Regions from separate parts of the Streptomyces sp. NPDC049813 genome, predicted to be linked through region 2. Evidence: riboswitches for the same ligand, from Rfam matches in the RefSeq annotation. Region 2 holds a riboswitch; each other region holds the start of a gene.
What was found. Region 2 has a riboswitch for cyclic di-AMP ahead of ACIBW6_RS12655 (NlpC/P60 family protein). Riboswitches for the same ligand answer to the same signal wherever they lie in the genome.

Region 1 (7,576 bases), on a different contig from region 2:
CCTGTTCGCGCAGATGGTCGTGGTGCCGCTGCTCCAGAAGCACCGTATCCTCACCCAGGTCTCCGGCGACCACCTCGAAGTGATCAAGCTGATCCCGCCGCTCGTGGTGGACGAGGCCGACGTCGAGCGGTTCGTGGAGGCGTTCACGGCCGTGATGGACGAGGCGCACAGCGGGGGCGGGCTGATGTGGGACTTCGGCAGGACGCTGATCAAGCAGGCGGTCGCCAACCGCTGACCGGGCACGCCCGCTTTGCCTCTGAGGCAAGAAAATTGCCTGACAGGCAGGGCTCTGGTCTGATCGGGACCATGAGCCCTGCCCTCCCGGAGGAGACTCCGGTCCCCCCGGAGCTGCCCACCGTCGCCCCGCAGCTGCGCGCCCTGCGCCGCCGCGCGGCCCTCACCCTGGAGGCCGCGGCCCGCGCCGCGGGCCTGTCACCGGCCCACCTGTCCCGGCTGGAGACCGGGCAGCGCCAGCCGTCGCTGCCGATGCTGCTCGCGCTCGCCCGCATCTACGGTACGACCGTCTCCGAACTGCTGGGCGAGACCCCCGCCGACCGGGACGCCGTGGTGCGCTCCCGCGCCATGGAGGCGACCGAGGCCGGCGGCTGGACCTACTTCCAGGCGGGCTCCCCGGGCCGCGGCATGCAGGCGCTGCGCGTCCACGTGCCGTACGGGTCGCAGGGCGACATCGTCCGCGTCCACCCCGGCGAGGAGTGGCTCTACGTCCTCGAAGGACGGCTGCGCCTGCGCCTGGGGGACACGTCCTACCAGCTCGACCCCGGGGACAGCGCGCACTTCGACTCGCTCACCCCGCACCGGATCGCCGCCGCGGACCGGGCCGGGGCCGAGCTGCTTTTCGTCCACACCTTGTTGCAGACTCCGACGGCCGCGCTGTGTCTCGGCCCGGCGGCCGGCCCGGTCCGGGAGGTATGACCATGAGCGACGCCACCGAGCCCACCGCGGGGGAGCGGCCCGCCCGGCGGGACATCGAGGACAAGCTGCCGCGCGGCATCTGGGTGCGGGTCCTGGTGTACGTCTTCGCGGGACACGCCCTCGCGGCCTTCCTCTACATGCTCTTCGCGCTGGGCGGCGGGCAGTAGCCCGCCCTCAGACCAGGAGACGCTCGCGCAGCCGGTCCCGGTCGGCCGCGCCGAACCGCAGGCCGTCCTCGAAGTAGCGGTCCACGCTGCCCCAGGTCTGCTCGATGGTCTCGAAGGCCGCGTGCAGATAGGCGGCGCGGGCGTCGAAGAGGGGGCTGAGCAGCTCCATGATCTCGGGGGAGTAGGCGTCGCCCGCGGTGGCGCTGCGGCGCACCTTGTAGCGCCGGTGCGTGGCGTTGGACTCCAGGTAGTCCGCCTCGATGGCGTCGCGCTCCACGCCGACGGCGAGCAGCGTCACCGCGATCGACAGGCCCGCGCGGTCCTTGCCCGCCGCGCAGTGCATCAGGGCGGGCGTGCTGTCCTCGGCGAGGGCGTGCAGGACGCGGCTGTGCTCGGCGGTGCGCTGCGCGATGATCGAGCGGTACGACGTGATCATGCGGTTCGCCGCGCGGCCCTCGGCGAGCAGGGCACGCAGCTGGTCTATGTCGCCGTCGCGGACCATCTGCCAGAACTCGGCTCCGTCCGCCGGGTCGGACAGCGGCAGGTTCACGTTGCGCGTCCCGGGCAGCTCGACGTCGGCGCCCTCCAGGCGCTGGTCGGCGGCGTTGCGGAAGTCGAAGACGGTGTGTAGGCCGAGACCGGCGAGGAACGCGGCGTCCTCGGCGGTGGCGTGGGCGAGGTGACCGCTGCGGAAGAGCACACCCGCGCGCACGCGCCGGCCGTCCACGGTCGGCAGACCGCCCACGTCACGGAAGTTGCGCACTCCGGACAGCTCGGGCTCGGTGGACGGGGCGTGCTGGGTCACGGGGGCTCCTCCCGGTCGGGTCACCGGCGTCCCTCGCCGGCGAACGCGCTCCTGACGATACGACATGGATTCCCGGGGCAACCTTCTGTCCGTTTCAACCCTTTTATTACTAACTATCCATAAATCAAAGGGGATTAAGCGGTTCGCGTGAGCAGACTCATATCCGTGACCGTCCGTGGCGGCGGCCCTGAATTCCGGCGGCGGGAATTCCCAGAAGGTAAGGGCCTGGCAAAGCAGGGTTATCCACACAGCGTGACACGGGGAACTCCCAGACGATCAAGAAAGCGCCCCTGCCGGTGAATTCGACGGTTGTCGCCGTCCGATTCCTCTGCCTACTGTCGCCCTTCCATCCGGACGGAACGCCTAATCCTGCCGCCGCCCGGATTCCGGACCACGACCCGTGACGGCAGGAGCGGGGGACCCACAGGCAGTACGCCGCCGGAATTCCCCAAGCGGCTCGGGGTGAAGCCGGATCCCTCAGCGGAACCGGCCGGGCAGCTCCAGCCCGAACCCGACAGCTCACCTCGCAGGCGACGGAGAGGAAAAGCGCCATGCCCGCCAAGGGACAGCACCGCCGTTCGAAGACCCAGCGCATCGCCCGCGCCGCCGCCGTCGTCTCGGCCGGCGGGGCCGCGCTCGCCCTGCCGCTCATGGGCGCCACCGGCGCCCACGCGGCCACCGGCGACGCCGCCGCCAAGCCCACGACGTACACCGTCAAGGCCGGTGACACGCTCGTGAAGATCGCCGAGGCGCAGGACGTCGACGGTGGCTGGCAGAAGCTGTACGAGACCAACAAGAAGGTCGTCGGCTCCGACGCCGGTCTCATCAAGCCCGGCCAGAAGCTCACGCTGGAGGGCGCGGCCCCGGCCGCGGCTCCGGCCACCACGACGGACTCCACCGCCGCCACCGGGTCCGCCACGTCCGCCACGGGCTACGTGAAGCCCGTGGACGGCTCCATCGGCACGGCCTACCACGCCTCCGGCTCCTCGTGGTCGAGCGGCTACCACACCGGCACCGACTTCGTGGTCTCCACCGGCACCGCCGTCAAGGCCGTCGGCCCCGGCACCGTCGTCTCCGCCGGCTGGGACGGCAGCTACGGCAATGAGGTCGTCATCAAGCACGCCGACGGCGACTACTCGCAGTACGCCCACCTGTCCTCGCTCGGCGTCTCGGCCGGGCAGACCGTCACCGCCGGCCAGCAGATCGGCCTCTCCGGCGCCACCGGCAACGTCACGGGACCGCACCTGCACTTCGAGATCCGCACGACCCCCGACTACGGCTCCGACATCGACCCGGTGACGTACCTGCGCGACCACGGCGTCAGCATCTGAACCATGTGAGCCACCCGCACCACCCGCACCACCTGCATCACCCGCGCCCGTCCACGCACCGCGTGCGGCACGCGCGATCGACTCGGCGCCCGGGGTTATTCCCCGGGCGCCGAGTGCGTTTTCTCACCCCACGTCAACCCCTGGTTACGTTGGCGTAGGTCACACGCCGAGGTGAAAGATGTGTGGTCGTGGCAAACGAATCGAGATCATTCGGCAGCGGCACGATTCGGTCCTACGCGGCGGTGGGGGACAGCTTCACCGAAGGCGTCGGGGACCCCGGACCCGACGGCAGTTTCGTGGGGTGGGCGGACCGGCTCGCCGTCCTCCTGGACGACCGCGTCGCCGAGGACACCTTCCAGTACGCGAACCTCGCCGTGCGCGGCAAGCTCCTCGACCAGATCGTCGCGGACCAGGTCCCGCGGGCCGTCGAGCTCGCCCCCGACCTGGTGACCCTGGTCGCCGGCGGCAACGACATCATCCGGCCCGGCACCGACCCCGACGACGTGGCCGAACGCTTCGAGAAGGCCGTCGCGCGGCTCGCCGGGGCGTGCGGCACCGTCATGGTCGCCACCGGCTTCGACACCCGGGACGTCGCCGTGCTCAAGCATCTGCGCGGCAAGATCGCCACGTACAACATGCACGTGCGCGCGATCGCCGACCGCCACGGCTGCCCCGTGCTCGACCTGTGGTCCCTGCGCTCCGTGCAGGACCGCCGCGCCTGGGACGAGGACCGGCTCCACCTGTCCGCCGAGGGGCACACCCGGGTCGCGCTGCGCGCCGCGCAGGCGCTCGGCATCGAGGTGCCCGCCGACCCGGAGCAGGCCTGGCCGCTGCTGCCGCCGCGCGGCACGTTCGCGGTGCGGCGCGACGACATCCACTGGGCGCGGGAGTTCCTGGTGCCGTGGATCGGGCGCCGGCTGCGCGGGGAGTCCTCCGGGGACCGGGTGACGGCCAAGGGGTTCGTGGACCCGCACCTCATCAAGATGCACCTGGAGTCGGCGTCCTGATCCGCCCGTCCCCTCCTTCTCTGCCTCTTCTCGCCTCTCTCGCCCCTCTCCTCCCTCCCCTCCTTTGCTCCGACGGGTGTGCACACAGGTGCTAACGCGCTCATCGAGGTGACCGGGCGGAGTGGCGGCCGCCGTCGGCCGGGCGCGGGTGCTGGGATGTCGGCTGCCCGCCGCGTCGGCGGGCAGCCGACCGGGAAGGACCTCGATCCCATGTCTGTACGTCCCCGCCGCCGCGCCGCACTCGTCGGCGCCCTGTTCGCCCTCGTCCTGCCGGCGGTGCCGGCCGCCGCCGCCCAGGGGGCGCCGCACGTGGCCACCGCCACCACCGCGCCCCGGCCCGCGACCCTGACCGTGACCGGCGAGGGCCGGGCCAGTACCGCCCCCGACATGGCGACCGTGACCGCGGGCGTCGAGGCGAACGGGCCCACCGCGAAGGCCGCCCTCGCCACCCAGAACCGGACCGCGGACGCGCTGCTCGCCGCCGTGCGCAAGGCGGGCGTCGCCGACCGGGACGTCCGCACCGAGAACCTGTCGGCCTCCGCGGTCTACGAGAGCGGTCCCGAGCCGGGCGCGGCCACGCGGGTCGCCGGGTACCGGGCCACGCAGTCGTTCTCCGTGAAGGTCCGCGACCTGGAGCGGACGGGCGCCGTCATCCAGGCGATGGCCGACGCGGCGGGCGACGACATCCGCATCGACTCCGTCGTCTTCGACGTCGCCGACCCGAGCCGGCTGCGGTCCGCGGCCCGGGCGGCCGCGCACGCCGACGCCCACGCGAAGGCCGTCCAGTACGCCAAGGTGAGCGGGCACAAGCTCGGCCGCCTCGTCTCGCTCGAAGAGGCCCCGAGCGGACGGCCGCGCCCGGTGGCCGTTCCCGCGGCGGCCTTCGCGGCGACCGCGCAGAAGGTGCCGGTGGCGGCCGGGGAGATCGAGGACGAGGTCAGCGTGACGGCGGTGTACGAGCTGAACTGAGGCCCCGGCCGGGCCCGGTGCCGCGGCGCCGGGCCCGCACGGGCTCAGGGGCGGTGCGGCGCGCGGTCGAGGGGGCGGCACATAATGGAGCCCTGATCGATCAACGGGAGGCGCTGTGCCACGTTCCTTCAGTCCCGGTCTGCGCGCGTTGCAGCCTGCCGCGTTCGGCGCCGCGGCCACCGGCGCGCGGCTGGAGCGGATCCGACGGTCGCCGAACTTCGCCGACGGGCAGTTCCAGAACCCGGTCGGGGCCCGCACCCGGCCCGAGGGTTCCATGCTCGACTTCGCGAAGGTCTACTTCCGCAAGGAGGAGCGGGCCAGGCGCGCGCCCACGGGTACCGTCCCCGTCCACGCCACCACCCTCGCCGACCTGTCGAAGCCGTCCGCGAGCGGTCTGCGCATCACCTGGATGGGGCACTCCAGCGTGCTCGCGGAGATCGACGGGGTCCGGGTGCTCTTCGACCCGGTGTGGGGGGAGCGCTGCTCGCCGTTCGCCTTCGCGGGGCCCAAGCGGCTGCACCCCGCGCCGCTGCCCGTCGCGGCGCTCGGCCCGGTCGACGTGGTCGTCATCTCGCACGACCACTACGACCACCTCGACCTGCCCACGATCAAGGCGCTCGCCCGGACGGACACCGTCTTCGCCGTGCCGCTCGGCGTCGGCGCGCACCTGGAGCACTGGGGGGTGCCGGCCGACCGGCTGCGCGAGCTGGACTGGCACGAGTCGGCCGAGGTCGGCGGGGTGACGCTCACCGCGACGCCCGCCCGCCACTTCTGCGGCCGCGGCCTGCGCAACCCGCAGCACACCCTCTGGGCGTCCTGGGCCGTCACCGGCCCGGCGCACCGGATCTACCACAGCGGGGACACCGGCTACTTCCAGGGCTTCCAGGACATCGGCACGCAGTACGGCCCGTTCGACGTGACCATGATCCAGGTCGGGGCGTACGCGGAGTTCTGGCCCGACATCCACATGACCCCCGAGGAGGGTCTGCGCGCCCACCTCGACCTCCAGGGCGGGCAGCCGCACGGGGTCCTCATGCCGATCCACTGGGGCACGTTCAACCTGGCCCCGCACGCGTGGGCGGAGCCGGGGGAGTGGATGCGGGACGCGGCGGCCGCGGCGGACCAGCCGGCCGCCTTCCCCCGCCCCGGCGAGCCCTTCGAGCCGACGGCCCCCCTGCCGGACGAGCCGTGGTGGCGCCCGGTCTCCCACCCCCTCACCCACCCCTGGCGCCGCCCGCGCACCATCGAGGACGGCGCGGGGACGAGCAAGGGGGAGCTGGACCTGGCCGGGGAGCGGTGACACCGGCCGCGTCCTCGCACTGAAGACACCAGCGGGCGTCCTCGCGCTGACGACACCAGCGGCGGGGGCTCCGGCGCTGACAACACCCGCGGCGGGGCCGCGCCACTGACTGGGCGCGCGGCGCCCCGGACCGAGGTCGAGGCCGGGACGGTCGTCTCCTCCGGCGTGTCCGCGGCCTGCCCGGCGCCGCCGGCCGCCTGGCGTCGTCGCGTCGTACGGGCCTGGCCGTGGCCGTGGCCGTTGCCGTCCTCGTCACCGCCACCGGGGTCCGTGGTTCCGCCGCGGTTGCGCTGCTCGCTCCGTACTCGGCGTTGCCCGCGCCGTCGCCGCGACGGCGTTGGCCCCGCCGCCGCCGCGCAATCAGTCAACCGTTCGACGGCTCATACCAGAGCGGGACCTCGGCCGCCGGAGTTCGGCAACTGCCCGGCTCACTTACAAAGTTGCCGACTACGGTGAGTGCTCGCTGTGCGACGCCCGGTCGATCCCTTCGAGTCGCCCGGCCCCTTTCCGCACCCCGAGAGAACCGAGGACGAGGACGCCGTATGTCTCAGCTCCGCCAGCCGGCCGCCCGCGCAGACCGTCGCGAAGGCGGTCGGCACGGCAGGCCGACCGGGCGGGCCGCGCCGCGTCCGGCCGAGACCCACATACGGCCGCAGCTGCTGCGCCTGGCCGTGCTGCCGCCCACCGCGGTGGCGCTCAGCGCGTCCGCGGCCGTCCTGTTCGCCGTGCGCTCCACCGGTGCCCGGCCCGGCCTCGCCCTGTGGGGCGTGCTCGCCGGGGCCTGCTTCGTCACCGTCGCCGGCATCGTCATCGCGGCCGTCGCCGCCGACCGCGCCGCCGCCACGGTCCGCGACCGCGTCCTCGGCCTGCGCCGCACCACCGCCCGCGGCCAGGCCGAACTGCGCGGCCTCGTCGAGCAGTTGCGCAAGGGCGAGGGCCCGCCCCCGCGCCGCGCCCCGAAGCCGCCCGCGCCCGGCGCCGACGAACTCGACCGGCTCGCCGCCGATCTGACGCGGGCCCAGGACGTCGCCGTCACCGCCGTCGTCCAGGCCACCCAGCTCTCC
Region 2 (7,576 bases):
CCGCGGCGACCCTGCTGGGCCGGCACGTCGAGGAGCTGTGCGAGCGCACGGGCCAGGAACGCATCGACATCGTGGGCCACAGCCTGGGCGGACTGATCGCGCGTTATTACGTGCAGTGCCTGGGCGGGGACCGGCGGGTGCGCACCCTCGTCACGCTCGGCACACCGCACGCCGGTACGCGCGTCGCACCGCTGGCGAACGCGCATCCGATCGTGCGGCAGATGCGGCCGGGCTCCGCGGTCGTCGAGGAGCTGACGCGGCCCGCGCCCAGCTGCCGTACGCGCTTCGTGAGCTTCTGGAGCGATCTCGACCAGCTGATGGTGCCGCTGGAGACGGCGTGCGTGGACCACCCGGACCTGTGCGCGCAGAACGTGCGGGTGACGGGCATCGGGCACCTCGCCCTCCCCGTGCACCCGGCCGTCGCGACGGGCGTCCGGCAGGCGCTCGATGCCGAGCCGGCGGACGCGGGGGCGCCCGCGGCCGGCTCGGCCGGCGGCCTGACGGTGGCGTGAGGGTCTTGTGACGGTGTCGCGGCAGGTCACTGCAGGCCGCGCCGGCCAGGGGAAACCAGGGCGCGCGCGGCCGGGCAAATCCGGCGAATCGTCGAACGCACCTCGAACTCAGCGCCAAATACGCGCCCTTAGTTCACCGAAAGGCGGCTGATTGCCCGACTATGCGGGGCCTGAAACCTGCGGAAGATTGTCGCGCCCTCGTACCGCCGGGTACAGTCGCCGCACTGCTCTGGCAGCCCCTGTTGTCGAGGCGAAAGAGAAGTTGGTGAACGACCGTCATCCGTCGGGGACCGCGCAGTACGCGGCCTACGACGGTCATTCCACGACCAGCTTCGCCACCGACCCGCTCTTCGGTGACCTGCCGGGCGACGCTCCGTACGACGCGAGTGCCCACGAATCCCGGTCTTACAACTCGGATTCCTACAATTCGGGCTCGTACGACACCGGCCAGTGGTCCACGCAGGCCACAGGGGTCCCGCAGCCGTACGCGACGTCCCCGTATCCCACCGCCGGGTACGACACCGGCAGTTACGGGACGGGCAGCTTCGACGGGGCGGCCACGTCCGCCATGTGGGCGATGGGCCAGGCCGGTCACGACCAGCAGCACACCGGACAGTGGCCCGCGCAGACCTTCGACACGCAGTCCTTCGAGGACCCGTCCTACGAGACGCAGACGTTCGCCACGCAGTCGTTCGCCACGCAGTCGTTCGAGACGCAGTCCTTCGAGACGCAGTCCTTCGAAGCACCGTCCTTCGCGGCGCAAGTCTCCGACGCACCGTCCTTCGCGGCCCAAGCCTCCACCGCACCGTCCTTCGACACGCAGTCCTTCGACGCACCGGTCTTCGGAACGACGGCCTACGACACGGGCGCGTACGACGCCACCGCGTGGAACTCGGCCGGCACCCCCGAGCAGGACCCCGGCACGACGGACCACACGGGGACCCACACCGGGACCCACACCGCGGTCCACGCCTACGTGCCGGACCAGTACAGCCCCGCCGAGTACCCGCAGGCGCACGACGACCCGCCCGAGGCGGAGCAGCCGCCGGACGCCGAAGCCACCGCCGGGTCCGGGCACGACGCCCCGGAGGCCGACCCGCAGCCGGACCCCGTCACCCGCGCCCCGGGCACCCGCGCCGGTGCCCGCGTCGCGGCCCGGGGCACGGGCTCCCGCTCCCGCCGCCGCTCCCCCGCCAAGCGCTCCGCCCTGCTGACCGTCGCCGTGCCCTCGGTGTGCGTGGTCGGGGTCGCCGGAGCCGCCGCCTCGGTGGGCACCTTCAGCGGGGACGAGGGCAAGGAGACGCAGACCGTCGCGGCACCGGACGCGAGCGCGGTGAAGCCGTCCGTCGCGAACAACAAGCTGGACACGCAGCTCAAGGAGATGTCCGCGGACGCGGGTGACTTCGCCGACCGGGCGAGCCGCACGCAGGAGCGGATCGACCTGAAGGCGAAGCAGGAGGCCGACCGCAAGAAGGCCGCCCAGGAAGCCGCGCGCAAGGAGGCGATGCGGCCCAAGTTCGTCCTGCCGGTCAAGCAGCACGGGCTCAGCGCGTACTACGGGCAGGCCGGCATCAACTGGATGTCCGTGCACTCCGGCATCGACTTCCCGGTCTCGTACGGGACCGAGGTGATGGCGGCGACGGACGGCACCGTGCGCACGCAGTGGAACAGCGCGTACGGGAACATGGCGATAGTCACCGCCAAGGACGGTACGGAGACGTGGTACTGCCACCTCTCCTCGCACACCGTGATGAGCGGGCCCGTGAAGGCGGGCGACGTGATCGCGCACTCCGGGAACTCGGGGAACTCGACCGGTCCGCACCTGCACTTCGAGGTGCGCCCCGGCGGCGGCTCGGCGATCGACCCGCTGCCCTGGCTCCGCAGCCACGACCTCGACCCGACCTGAGGTCGCGTCCGCACAGTCCCTCCTGCCGCGGGGCCCGGTTCAGGACCGGACCCCGTCCAGCGGGCCGGGCCCTACAGCTTCTCCACCGGCGCGTACCGCAGCAGCAACCGCTTCGGCTTCGGGTCGCCGAAGTCGATCGTCGCCTCCGCGTTCCCGCCCGAGCCGCTCACGCCCACCACCGTGCCGAGACCGAACTGGTCGTGCGTGACGCGGTCACCGACGGCCAGGGATACCACCGGCTTCTCGCCGGCCCGGCGCGTCGCGAACGCCGGGGTGGTACGGGAGCGGGACGTCGACAGCGAGGCGGCGATCCCGCCGCCGATGCCCTTCGTGGAGGGCGCGGCCGCGGAGCCGCCGGTGCGCTTCCACTCCAGGTGCGCGTCCGGGATCTCCTCCAGGAAGCGCGAGGGCGGGTTGTACGAGGGCTGGCCCCAGGCGCTGCGCATGGAGGCGCGCGTCAGGTACAGCCGCTCCCGCGCGCGCGTGATGCCGACGTACGCGAGGCGACGCTCCTCCTCCAGCTCCTTGGTCTGCCCCAGGGAGCGCATGTGCGGGAAGACGCCGTCCTCCATGCCGGTCAGGAAGACCACCGGGAATTCGAGGCCCTTGGCGGTGTGCAGGGTCATCAGGGTGATGACGCCGCTGCCGTCGTCCTCCTCGTCGGGGATCTGGTCGGAGTCGGCAACGAGGGCGACCCGCTCCAGGAAGGCGGAGAGACCGGTGCCGCCGGCTTCTTCCGTCTCGGTCTCGCTCTCGCCCTCGGCGGCCGCCTGCGCGTTCTCCTGCTCGAACTCCAGGGCCACCGCGGCGAGTTCCTGGAGGTTCTCGATGCGGGTCTCGTCCTGCGGGTCCGTGGAGGACTGCAGCTCGGCGAGGTAGCCGGTGCGCTCGAGGACGGCTTCCAGGACCGTGGCCGGTCCGGCGCCGGACTCGACGACGGTGCGCAGGTCCTCCATGAGGGCGTTGAACCGCTTGACCGCGTTCGTCGACCGGGACGCCATGCCGTACGCCTCGTCGACGCGGCGCAGCGCCTGCGGGAAGGAGATCTTCTCGCGCTGGGAGAGCGCGTCGATCATCGCTTCGGCGCGGTCGCCGATGCCGCGCTTGGGCACGTTCAGGATGCGGCGCAGGGGGACGGAGTCCTCGGGATTGGCCAGCACGCGCAGGTAGGCCAGGATGTCCCTGACCTCCTTGCGCTCGTAGAAGCGGACACCGCCGACGACCTTGTAGGGCAGGCCGACGCGGATGAAGATCTCTTCGAAGACACGGGACTGCGCGTTCGTCCGGTAGAAGACGGCGACGTCGCCGGAGCTCGCCTCGCCCGCGTCCGTGAGCCGGTCGATCTCCTCGGCGACGAACTGCGCCTCGTCGTGCTCGGTGTCCGCGACGTAGCCGGTGATCTGGGAGCCCGCGCCCGCGTTCGTCCACAGGTTCTTGGGGCGGCGCGACTCGTTGCGCTCGATGACCGCGTTGGCCGCGCTCAGGATCGTCTGCGAGGAGCGGTAGTTCTGCTCCAGCAGGATCGTGGTCGCGTCCGTGTAGTCCTCCTCGAACTGGAGGATGTTGCGGATGGTGGCGCCGCGGAACGCGTAGATGGACTGGTCCGCGTCGCCGACGACGCACAGCTCGGCGGGGTCGGCGTCCTCCCCCTCCGTCGGCCCGACCAGCTCGCGCACGAGTGCGTACTGCGCGTGGTTGGTGTCCTGGTACTCGTCGACCAGGACGTGCCGGAAGCGGCGCCGGTAGTGCTCGGCGACGTCGGGGAACGCGCGCAGCAGGTTGACCGTGGTCATGATCAGGTCGTCGAAGTCGAGGGCGTTGGCCTCCCGCAGCCGCGACTGGTACATCGCGTAGGCCTGGGCGACGGACTTCTCGAATCCTCCCCCAGACTCCGTCCGGGAGGTGCCCCCAGCCGCGGTCTTCGCGAAGTCCTCCTCGTCGATCAGCTCGTTCTTCAGGTTCGAGATCTTGGCGCTGAAGGACTTCGGCGGGAACTTCTTGGGGTCCAGGTCCAGGTCGCGGCAGACCAGGGCCATGAGCCGCTTGCTGTCGGCCGCGTCGTAGATCGAGAACGACGAGGTGAAGCCGAGCTTCTTCGACTCGCGGCGCAGGATGCGCACGCACGCGCTGTGGAAGGTGGAGACCCACATCGCGTTCGCCCGCGGGCCCACCAGGGACTCGACGCGCTCCTTCATCTCGCCCGCGGCCTTGTTCGTGAAGGTGATCGCGAGGATCTGGCCGGGGTGGACGCCGCGCTCGGCCAGCAGGTAGGCGATGCGGTGGGTGAGGACGCGGGTCTTGCCGGAGCCGGCGCCCGCCACGATGAGCAGCGGGGAGCCGCCGTGCACGACGGCCGCCCGCTGGTTCTCGTTCAACCCGTCCAGCAGGGCCGCCGGGTCCAGGGCAGGGCGGGGCGCGCCGTCGCGGTAGTACGCGTCCCGGGCCGGAGGCACGTCGAACTTCCCGCCGAACAGGTCGTCCGGGATCGGCTCGGGCTCCGGTCCGTCGTGCTCGCTGTCGGGCGGCGGCGGGGGGCCCTCGGTCCGGTTCTGGAGGCCCGCCAGGAAGCTGTCGTCAAAGAGGCTGCTCATCGCCCTACGAGTCTAGGCGGCCCCACTGACACCCCGCCCCCACCTTGGCCACACTGCCCGTACCACCAGGTCAGCGGCGCCTTTCGGCCGGAGGAGTCCGGCGGCGCACCTACCGTGACCGAGCAGATGCGGTGCGTTCGACCATCATTCGGCCGAGCGCCCGGTGTCGCCAAGGTCACGAAAATGTATCGGGCATATCGAACATCAACCTTCACAGCAGCGACACGAGTTGGCTACCGTGCTGCGCGGGCAGCCCGTCCCCCCGCCGCGAGCACCGCGGCGAACGAGCAGCCCCCGCCGAGTCCCGTACGCCGTGAGGCAGGGAACCGGGGACCCAACCGACCTTGGGGTGAATCGGCCCGGCCGCCCGGCAGGACAGGGCGGCCGACCGTAGGGCAGCCTTCCGTACGCCCGAACCCGACAGCTAACCCGGTAGGCGGACCACGGAAGGAGTCGCCTCCTTGGCGTCGCACCGCAAGCCGCGTGTCCGGTCCCGGATGACCGGCGGCCTTCGCACCACCCCCGCGGTCGGGATCACGACCGTCGCCCTCACCTCGGTGGCCCTCCTCTCGCAGAGCGCCCAGGCGGCCCCCGCCCGGCCGGACCGGCCGAGCCTGGAAGAGGTGCAGAAGAAAGTCGACAGCCTGTACCGCCAGGCCGAGGTCGCCACGCAGAAGTACAACTCCGCCAAGGAGCAGACCGACAGCAAGAAGAAGCAGGTCGATCGCCTCCTCGACGACATCGCGCAGCGCACCGAGAAGCTGAACTCGGCCCGCCAGGAGCTGGGCAGGTTCGCCGCCCAGCAGTACCGCTCGGGCGGGATCGGCGACACGGCGACGATGTTCCTCGCGGACGACCCCGAGGACTACTTCGCGCAGAACCGGCTGATGAGCCGGATGACCGCCGACCAGAAGGACGCGGTCGACGACTATCAGAAGCAGCAGCTCAGCACCGCGAAGAAGCGCACCGAGGCGCAGGAGAGCCTCACGCAGCTGACGTCCTCCCAGACCGACCTGAAGACCTCCAAGCAGAGCGTGCAGACGAAGCTGGCCGACGCCCGTCAGCTGCTGTCGCGGCTGACCGCCGAGGAGAAGCAGCGGCTCGCGGCGATCGAGAAGAAGAAGCAGGAGGCGGCCCGCAAGAAGGCCGCCCAGCTCGCCGCGGAGCAGAAGGCGCAGGAGGACAAGAAGCAGCAGGCGGCCGAGGAGGCCGCCGGGCAGCAGGGCTCCGGCTCGTCGTCCGGCGGTACCACCGAGGCACCGGCAGGCAGCTCCTCCGGTTACGCGACCAAGGCCGCCCAGGCGCTCGCCTACGCCAAGGCGCAGGAGGGCAAGCCGTACGTGTGGGGCGCCACGGGCCCGGACTCCTACGACTGCTCGGGGCTCACCCAGGCGGCGTGGAAGGCGGCCGGCATCACCTTGCCGCGCACCACGTGGGACCAGGTGGAGGCCGGCACGACCGTCCCGCTCTCCTCGATCCAACCGGGTGACCTGGTCTTCTTCTACGACGACATCAGCCACGTCGGCCTGTACCTCGGCGACGGCATGATGATCCACGCCCCGAAGCCGGGCGCGTCCGTCCGCGAGGAGTCCATCTACTACGACGGCACCAGCTCGATCCACAGCGTGGTGCGGCCCGCCTGACGTCCGCGCCGGGTCCTGTCGCCGTGGTGGGGACACCGCGGTGACAGGCCCCGGGGGCTCCCGGGACCGCGGCGGCCGGAAAGCGCCCCCTGCCCCTCGGGCCCGCCCGGACCCCGCAGGCCCGCAGGGCCTCAGTACCTCAGGGCCGCCGGCTCCCTCAGGTCCAGAGCACCGCGATGAAGATGTTGGCGATCGTCAGCCCGCCGACCGCAGCGAACAGCCCCTTCTCGGCCGTCTCCTCGTCGCGCTTCACGTACACGATGCCGAGGATGACGATCAGGACGGCCAGCTTCACCCCGATCTTGACGTTGTTCACGGTGGAGCCGTCGGCCTGATTGAGGCCGACCAGGGCGACGCCGGTGACCAGCATGGTCAGCGCGCCGTGCAGCATCGCCTTGTTGAACCGGGCGGTGCCCCGCCCCATCGCCGACATCTGCGTGAGGAAGCCGCCGAGCAGCGAGGCGATGCCGATGATGTGCAGGCCGACGAAGAGATGGATGAGTACGTCCATGGTCCGGGAGCCTAATGGGGCACCGTTCGGGCCGGTTCGTGGGGCGGCCCCGGACAGCACTCTGTCACCCTCCGACACCACCCGTAACAAACGAGCCAGTTCCGCACAATCCGTCGCCAACCCGTGACGCCGAGGTTTAGCGTCCTTCCTCAGGTGACCGGCTCCCCCACCGCCGCCCGGGCCAGGGGCGGCAGTCGGACATCACCGCCGCGAGAGGTCCGGCGGCGGCCCGCTCCCTCGTGCGGGCCGCCGCCGGACGCGCGACCGGCGGTCGGACACGCACCGGAAGGACGTGACCCCTCGTGCCGGCAGCGCACCGCAAGCCGAAACGACGTTCACTCAGCGGCCCCACGGCCCGCGCGGCGGCCACCTTCGCTCTCGCCTCCGCGGCCACCGCCACCGCCCTCGACGGC
Region 3 (7,576 bases), on a different contig from region 2:
GGGATGTCCTGGACGCCGACGTTGACCAGACCCACGATGTTCTGGATGTTCGCCTTGACCGGCAGACCGACACAGGGCTTGTTCAGCGAACCCTGGACCAGGCTGAGCTGCGGGCTCATGTCGCCGTCGGTCGAGGAGTTACCGAATGCCTGCTGGGCGCCGTTGCCGCTGGCGGAGGTGGTGCCGCTGTCGTCACCGATGGCCAGCGCCGACGGCGCGGCCGCGGCGGAGATACCGACGACGGAGACGGCGACTGCAGCCGCAGTCATAGCCTTCTTGAGCATTATTTCTGTTCCTTTTCTGACAGGCACCGGTTACTGCGAAAGGAATAACTCCCCGGGTTCGCGATGGTTCCGCAGGTTCACCCGTTGCGCCGAGAGTCTGATTATCCGCACGGCCCCCTGCTCCCCATCCGAGTGAATCTGGACAACCAAACCGTCCCGCGCGGAGTTGTCTCGGATGCTCGCTGAACCAATCGAAGGGGAATCTCTCATGATGAAGAAGGCTGTGGCCGCCGCCGCCGTCACCGCGTCTCTCGTCGGCATCTCTGCGGCGGTGGCCCCGCAGGCCCTGGCGGAGGGCAATGACGGTGGAACGACCTCGTTCAGCGGGAACAACGCTCAGCAGGCGTTCGGCAATTCGGCCACGTACGGCAACATGAGCCCGCAGATGGCGCTCATCCAGGGCTCGCTGAACAAGCCCTGCATCGGCCTGCCGGCCAAGGCCAACATCCAGAACATCGTGGGTCTGGTCAACGTCGGCCTCCAGGACATCCCGATCCTGTCGGCGCCGCAGAACCAGCAGTGTGTCGAGAACTCGACGCAGGCCAAGGGCGACGAGCCGCTGTCGCACATCCTGAACGACATCCCGGTTCTCTCCGCGAACGGCGAGGGCAACCACTGATCCGCATGTCGTAGATGTTGGGCCGCCTCATCGGCGGCCCAACTTTGTTTTTAACCGCATCCGCGTAATCCGCAGGTATTACGCCGAATGGGTCAGGGTCCGCAACTGTCACCCCCCGGACCAGTTGACTAACCGTAGCTCCGTCAACGGAGTTCGCTCATGAAGGGAATTCGCATGAAGAAGCTGTGGGCAACCGCAACGATCGTCGCTTCCATGGCCGGCCTGTCGGCGGTGGCTGCCCCCCAGGCTCTGGCCGTCGGCGACGACAGCGGCACCACCTCCGCCAGCGGCAACGGCGCGCAGGAGGCGTTCGGCAACTCCTCCGTCAACGGCGACCAGAGCCCGCAGCTCACCCTGGTCCAGGGTTCGCTGAACAAGCTCTGCGTCGGCCTGCCGGCCAAGGCGAACGTCCAGAACATCGTGGGTCTGGTCAACGTCGGCGTCCAGGACATCCCGGTCCTGTCCGCGCCGCAGAACCAGCAGTGCGCGGAGAACTCGACGCAGGCCAAGGAGGACGAGCCGCTGTCGCACCTCCTCAGCGACATCCCGGTCCTCTCGGCCAACGGCACGCAGAACGGCTGACACAAACCCTGAGGGGCAGCTGCCGAGCGCAGCTGCCCCTCAGGTGTGTCCGCCGCGGCCCGGCCGCATCGTGCGGTCCGGGCGCTGCGGGTGCGCCTACGCGCCGAGCAGGTTGGTGACCGGCGCCACCAGGTCCGTCACCTGGTGCAGCTCGTTGAGCTTGTTCAGCTGGTTGAGGCCCTGGAGCTGCTCGGCGGTGCGCGGCACCTCGTCGCGGTGCGCGGCCGGGACGGCCATGGTGGAGACCGCGTCGAGCGTCGCGGTGGGGGAGATGGTGTTGCCGGCCGTGTTGGTGTCGGCCTGCACGGCCGGGGCCGCGATCGCGGTGGCGCCGACAGCGAGCAGGACGGCGGTGAGGGCTCGTCGAGTTGAGGTCATGCCTCCCTAACGGCGCACCCGACGGGCCGGACACGGGAGGCCCGGACTCCTGACCCGACAGGTCTACACGGCGGGCGGCCGTACGAGCGGCGGGGCGGTCGCGGGAACCGATTGGCTTTCATCGTCCCTGATGGCGTAGTGTTGCATTCATCGACGCGGGGTGGAGCAGCTCGGTAGCTCGCTGGGCTCATAACCCAGAGGTCGCAGGTTCAAATCCTGTCCCCGCTACTGAAGGCCGAGGCCGGAATCTTTCGAGATTCCGGCCTCGGCCTGTTGGTGCGTCCTGACCCGGACGGAGCAGCAGCGCTCGCCCCCGGCCCGCCGCCCGGGAACCCTTGGACCGACGCCGTAATCCGGGCGCGGACGTGGCAGGAGACGAGTGGTGGGGCAGCGAGGAGGGCGGCACGGACGCGGAACGGACGCCGCCGGTACGCGTGCCTTCCTGCGGGTGCTGCCCCTGCTGCTGATCGTCGGCGGTGCGGTCTACGAGTACTGCACGCCGTCCGGGTTCGCCGGCTCACCGCTCTTCAGTGCTGCGCCGCTGGTCGTCGCGCCCTTCTTCTCGCTGGGCAGCACGATCACCGCGGGCGCCGCGTCGGTCGCCGCCATCGTCGCCGTCCATCTGCGCTACACGTCGTTCAACGCCGGGGTGTACACCGAGATGGCCACCGTGGCCACGGTGTGCGTGCTGGCCTGCTTCATCAACCGGATCAAGCGCCGCAGCGACGAGCAGCTGGCGTCCGCGCGCCAGATCGCGGAGGCCGCCCAGCTGGCGGTGTTGCCGGAGCCGGCCGGGCGGATCGGCGGCCTGGCCGTCGCGGCCCGGTACGAGGCGGCGCAGGCCGACGCCTTCATCGGCGGCGATCTGTACGCGGTGCAGGACACGCCGCACGGGGTGCGGATAGTCGTGGGGGACGTACGGGGCAAGGGCATGGGCGCGGTCGCCGCCGTGGCCGTCGTCATCGGGGCCTTCCGGGAGGCCGCCGAGCAGGAGGAGAGCCTGGAGGCGGTCGCCCAGCGGCTGGAGCGGGCGCTGGCCAGGGAGGGGTCGCGGCGGCGCGGCATCGACGACTTCGAGGGGTTCACCACCGCCGTGCTCGCCGAGATCCCGCACGGCGGCCGGCTCCTGCGCGTCCTCAACCGCGGCCACCCCGAACCGGTCGTGCTGCACGGCGACGGCACGGTGCGGGTGGTCACGCCGGCGGAGGCGGCGCTGCCGCTCGGCCTGGGCGAGCTCGGCTCCTGGCCGGACCGGGCCACCGAGGCGGCGTTCCCGGCCGAGGCGACGCTGCTGCTCTACACCGACGGGCTCTCCGAGGCGCGCGACGCGCGGGGCGTCTTCTACGATCCCGCGGCCCGGCTCGCGGGCCGGATCTTCCCGGGGCCGGAGGAGCTGCTCGCGGCGCTGGCCGAAGAAGTGCGCCGGCACACCGGGGGCGGGGCCAGCGACGACATGGCGCTGCTCGCCGTGCGCCGCCCTTGATCGACATCACGAGGCGTGACCGGACGACTCCCTGCACATAACGATTGACACTCCGTCAGAAAGTCGGGTGTTTGGCGCGGGCCGGAATCGTCGGTCAACTCGCCCGTTTGAAGGTGTTATTGACCGTTAAGTCCAGGCCAAAGACGTGAACGATCAGTGGGAACAGCTTGGAATTACTATCGGCTGTCTATTAACGTTCGATAACGCAGCGCGGTCGTCCCAGCCGTCACAAGCGACGGCTCCGTGCGCACACGCCTAATCCCGCAAGGGAGCCGGGGAACCACCAACTTGGGGTGAATCAGGCACAGTTCCGTCGCTTTTCGGGCGCCGGGCCGTGCTCGTAGGAGACCTTCCTGCTCCGAACCCGTCAGCTAACCCGGTAGGCGAGAAGGAAGGAAAGGAGAGCGCCCCCGTGGCGTCGAACCGTCCTGCCCCCGAGTTCTCCGGGTACTCCGCCCACCCCGCCGACGGCGAGGCCGGCGTCGAGCAGGGGAGCTGGGAGGAGTGGAATCCCACCGAGGAGTCCGTCCGCCCCGTCCGCGGCAGGCACCGCGTGGCCCGTCAGCGCGGCGGACTCGCGCGCAGCTCCACCGTCCTGGGCGTCGGCGTGATCGCCGCCGTCGGCGCCGGCGGCATCGCCACCGCGCAGGGCGGCAAGCCCCCGGTCCGGATCTCCATGCCCGACCTCTCCGCCGTCAAGGACTCGCTGCCCGAGGCCAAGTCGCTGCCCGGCGTGGGCGCGTTCATGTCCGACGGCGCCGACTCCGCCTCCGGCGCCTCCGCCGCGCCGCTCACCACGATGGGCACCGGTCAGTCGGGTGCGGGCGAGGCGCTGCGGGCCCGGATCATGCAGCAGGCCGAGACGCAGCAGGACGCCGCCGATGCCACCGCGCAGGCCGAGGCCGAGCAGGCCGCCGCGCTGAAGGCCGCCGAGGAGGCCGCGGCGAAGCACGAGAAGGCCGAGGCCAAGGCCGCCGCCGACAAGAAGAAGGCGGAGGAGGAGGCCAAGAAGAAGGCCGAGGCCGAGCGCCTCGCCGAGCTGGCCAAGAGCTTCCGGCTGCCCGTCGCCTCGTACACGATCACCGGCACCTTCGGGCAGCCCGGATCGATGTGGTCCTCCGGCTACCACACGGGCCTGGACTTCGCGGCCTCCACCGGCACGCCGATCCACGCCATCCACGGCGCCACCGTCACCGAGGCCGGCTGGGCGGGCGCCTACGGGTACCGCACGATCCTCACCCTCGACGACGGCACCGAACTGTGGTTCTGCCACCAGTCGTCGATGAACGTCAGCGTCGGCCAGAAGGTCTCCACCGGGGACGTCATCGGCCGCGTCGGCGCCACCGGCAACGTCACGGGCGCCCACCTCCACCTGGAGGTCCACCCGGGCGGGGACGCCACCGGCGTCGACCCCGCGGTCTGGCTGCGCGGCAAGGGCCTCTCGCTCTGAGCCCGCGGCGCCCCCCGCGCAGCGGTTCGCTCCGCGGGGGGCGTTCAATCGGGGTATGACTTCTTCTCCCCTGCGCCCGCTCGGCTCCTCCGACCTCGAGGTCTTCCCGCTCTCCCTCGGCGGCAACGTCTTCGGGTGGACCGCCGACGAGGCGACGTCCTTCGCGGTGCTCGACGCCTACACCGCCGGGGGCGGCAACTTCATCGACACGGCGGACTCGTACTCGGCCTGGATCGAGGGCAACCACGGCGGTGAGTCGGAGACGATCATCGGCAAGTGGCTCGCCGCCCGCGGCCGGCGCGACGAGGTCGTCATCGCCACCAAGGTCGCCCGCCACCCCGACTTCAAGGGCCTGCGCGCCGCGAACATCCGGGCCGCCGCCGACGCCTCCCTCACCCGCCTCGGCACCGACCACATCGACCTCTACTACACGCACTTCGACGACGACGAGACGATCCCCGTCGAGGAGATCATCGGCGCGCTCGACGGCCTGGTGAAGGCCGGCAAGGTCCGCGCCATCGCCGCCTCGAACATCTCGCCTGAGCGCCTCCAGGAGTCGCTGGACTTCTCCGACCGCGAGGGCCTCGCCCGCTACGTCGCCCTTCAGCCGCACTACAACCTCGTCTCGCGCGACACCTACGAGGGTCCCCGGCGCGAGATCGCCTCGCGCGCCGGGCTCGCCGCCGTCCCGTACTTCGCCCTCGCCGCCGGTTTCCTCACCGGCAAGTACCGGCCGGGCGTCGCCGTCGACAGCCCCCGCGCGGCCGGTGCCAGCAAGCACCTGGAGACCGAGCGCGGCCGCAAGGTGCTGACCGCCCTCGACGAGGTCGCCCGGGCGCACGACGCCGAGATCGCCACGGTCGCCCTGGCCTGGCTCGCCGCCCAGCCCACCGTCGCCGCGCCGATCGCGTCCGCGCGCACGGTGGAGCAGCTGCCCGCGCTGCTCGCCGTGGCCGGACTGGAGCTGACGGACGCGGAGCTCGGCCGCCTCACGGAGGCCTCCGCCTGAGCCCGTTCAGGGCCGGTACGGGTGGTACGCGGGGGCGGGCGGCCGCGGCCCCGCGTACGCCGGGGGCCGGTGGACGGGGGCCGCGACCTGGGCGGCGTAGGCGAGGGCGGGGCGGGCGTATCCGCGCCGCTGCCACAGCGCGTCGAGCAGCTCCCGCTCCCGTACGACGAAATCGGCGCCGGCCCGCCCCCGCTCACCGCGGTGCCGGAGCAGGGCGAGCGACGTCGCCAGGGACGCGTACTCGGTGACCGCCCGCTCCGCCGTCCTGCCGCCGTAGTGGGCCGCGTACTCGCGGGCCAGGCGGCGGGCCTTGAGGGAGCCGAGGGCGAACGGCTCGGGCGGCGCGAGCCAGCCGGCGGCGACGTACGCCGCCAGCTGTGCCCGGACGGTGCGCAGTTCGCGGTGGCGCAGGTACACGGCGAGCCAGGTGAGCAGCGCGAAGACCGGGACCATGAACGCCGCGTACACGGCGTAGAAGCCGTACTCGCCGAAGGACGACGAGCCGTTCCAGAACGCGTGCACGCCCATCGCGGCGAGCAGCCCCGCCAGCGGCAGCAGCACCCGGCGGCCGGACCCGCGGTCGGGCGCGGCGACCGCGGCGAGCCCGAAACCGATGCCGGTGAGCACGGTGAAGAGCGGGTGCGCGAACGGTGACATCACGATCCGCACGAAGAAGGTGGCCGCCGTCACCGAGGTGAGGCCGGGGCCCGTGCCGGTCAGCTGGTCGGTGCCGAAGGCGTTGCCGAGGTAGAGGATGTTCTCGGTGAACGCGAAGCCGGTGGCGGTGACCCCGGCGATCACCACGCCGTCGACGACCGTGGTGAAGTCCCGTCTGCGGAACAGGAAGACGAGCAGCACGGCCGCGGCCTTCGCCGACTCCTCGACGACGGGGGCTATGACGGTGGCGCCGAGGGTGTCGGCGCCGGTGGGGTCGGCGGTGGCGGTCTCGATCCACCGCGTCGCGAAGCTGTTCGCGACGATCGCTATCAGGGCGGCCGCGCAGGCGCCCCAGGCGAAGGAGAAGAGCAGGTTCCGCCAGGGGCCCGGCCGCACCCGGTCAAGCCAGCGGAACGCGGCTATCAGCAGCGGCACCGGCAGCACCGCGAGGCCGAGCCCGACCAGGAAACCCTCGGTGCCGGTCTGCTCGCGCACCAGCGCCAGGATGACGGCGCCGGACAGTGCGAGGAGCGCGGCGAGCGCCGTGACCCGCGCGCCCCGCCGCTGCCACCAGCGCGGATGGCGGACCTCGCCGACCGGTCCGGTGCCGGTGGCGGGGTCCTGCGGAGGCGGGCAGCCGGGGTACGAAGCCACTCATCGACCCTAACGAGGGATGCGCGGCGCCGCGACGGGGCCCGGGGACCGTGACCGGTCCCCGCTCGCGACCCGCTACCGGCGCCGGAACAGCAGGTCGTGCACCACATGCCCCTTGTCCAGGCCCTGACCCTCGAAACGGGTCAGGGGGCGGAACTCCGGCCGGGGCGCGTAGCCGCCGTCCGGCACGGTGTTCTCGTAGTCGGGGTGGGCCGTGAGCACCTCCAGCATCTGCTCGGCGTACTCCTCCCAGTCCGTCGCGCAGTGCACCAGCGCGCCGGACCTGAGCGGCCCGGCCACCTGGGAGAGGAACTCCGGCTGGATCAGCCGCCGCTTGTGGTGGCGCGCCTTCGGCCAGGGGTCGGGGAAGTAGACGCGCAGCCCGTCGAGGCTGTCGTCCGGGAGCATGGCGCGCAGCAGGATGATCGCGTCGCCGTTGGCCACCCGGACGTTCGTCATG

Region 1: another riboswitch for cyclic di-AMP. It lies ahead of ACIBW6_RS00990 (peptidoglycan DD-metalloendopeptidase family protein); the one in region 2 lies ahead of ACIBW6_RS12655 (NlpC/P60 family protein).
Region 3: another riboswitch for cyclic di-AMP. It lies ahead of ACIBW6_RS32285 (M23 family metallopeptidase); the one in region 2 lies ahead of ACIBW6_RS12655 (NlpC/P60 family protein).

Annotation. Positions count from the first base shown of each region.
Region 1 covers NZ_JBITLI010000001.1:243,755-251,330, forward strand. Annotated here, with positions in the region: gene ACIBW6_RS00970 (aspartate aminotransferase family protein) at 1-235, shown strand, start outside; gene ACIBW6_RS00975 (helix-turn-helix domain-containing protein) at 307-933, shown strand; gene ACIBW6_RS00980 (DUF6126 family protein) at 936-1,100, shown strand; gene ACIBW6_RS00985 (tyrosine-protein phosphatase) at 1,108-1,905, opposite strand; cyclic di-AMP (ydaO/yuaA leader) riboswitch at 2,256-2,451, shown strand; gene ACIBW6_RS00990 (peptidoglycan DD-metalloendopeptidase family protein) at 2,457-3,236, shown strand; gene ACIBW6_RS00995 (SGNH/GDSL hydrolase family protein) at 3,425-4,243, shown strand; gene ACIBW6_RS01000 (SIMPL domain-containing protein) at 4,454-5,212, shown strand; gene ACIBW6_RS01005 (MBL fold metallo-hydrolase) at 5,328-6,512, shown strand; gene ACIBW6_RS01010 (sensor histidine kinase) at 7,055-7,576, shown strand, end outside.
Region 2 covers NZ_JBITLI010000004.1:496,261-503,836, forward strand. Annotated here, with positions in the region: gene ACIBW6_RS12635 (esterase/lipase family protein) at 1-512, shown strand, start outside; gene ACIBW6_RS12640 (pentapeptide repeat-containing protein) at 1,128-1,913, shown strand; gene ACIBW6_RS12645 (M23 family metallopeptidase) at 2,092-2,418, shown strand; gene pcrA (DNA helicase PcrA) at 2,490-5,009, opposite strand; cyclic di-AMP (ydaO/yuaA leader) riboswitch at 5,295-5,464, shown strand; gene ACIBW6_RS12655 (NlpC/P60 family protein) at 5,471-6,652, shown strand; gene ACIBW6_RS12660 (hypothetical protein) at 6,810-7,163, opposite strand; gene ACIBW6_RS12665 (NlpC/P60 family protein) at 7,466-7,576, shown strand, end outside.
Region 3 covers NZ_JBITLI010000021.1:101,799-109,374, forward strand. Annotated here, with positions in the region: gene ACIBW6_RS32255 (rodlin) at 1-284, opposite strand, end outside; gene ACIBW6_RS32260 (rodlin) at 493-903, shown strand; gene ACIBW6_RS32265 (rodlin) at 1,078-1,485, shown strand; gene ACIBW6_RS32270 (hypothetical protein) at 1,582-1,863, opposite strand; tRNA gene ACIBW6_RS32275 (tRNA-Met) at 2,018-2,091, shown strand; gene ACIBW6_RS32280 (PP2C family protein-serine/threonine phosphatase) at 2,246-3,346, shown strand; cyclic di-AMP (ydaO/yuaA leader) riboswitch at 3,589-3,747, shown strand; gene ACIBW6_RS32285 (M23 family metallopeptidase) at 3,759-4,796, shown strand; gene ACIBW6_RS32290 (aldo/keto reductase) at 4,852-5,805, shown strand; gene ACIBW6_RS32295 (PrsW family intramembrane metalloprotease) at 5,812-7,116, opposite strand; gene trmB (tRNA (guanosine(46)-N7)-methyltransferase TrmB) at 7,192-7,576, opposite strand, start outside.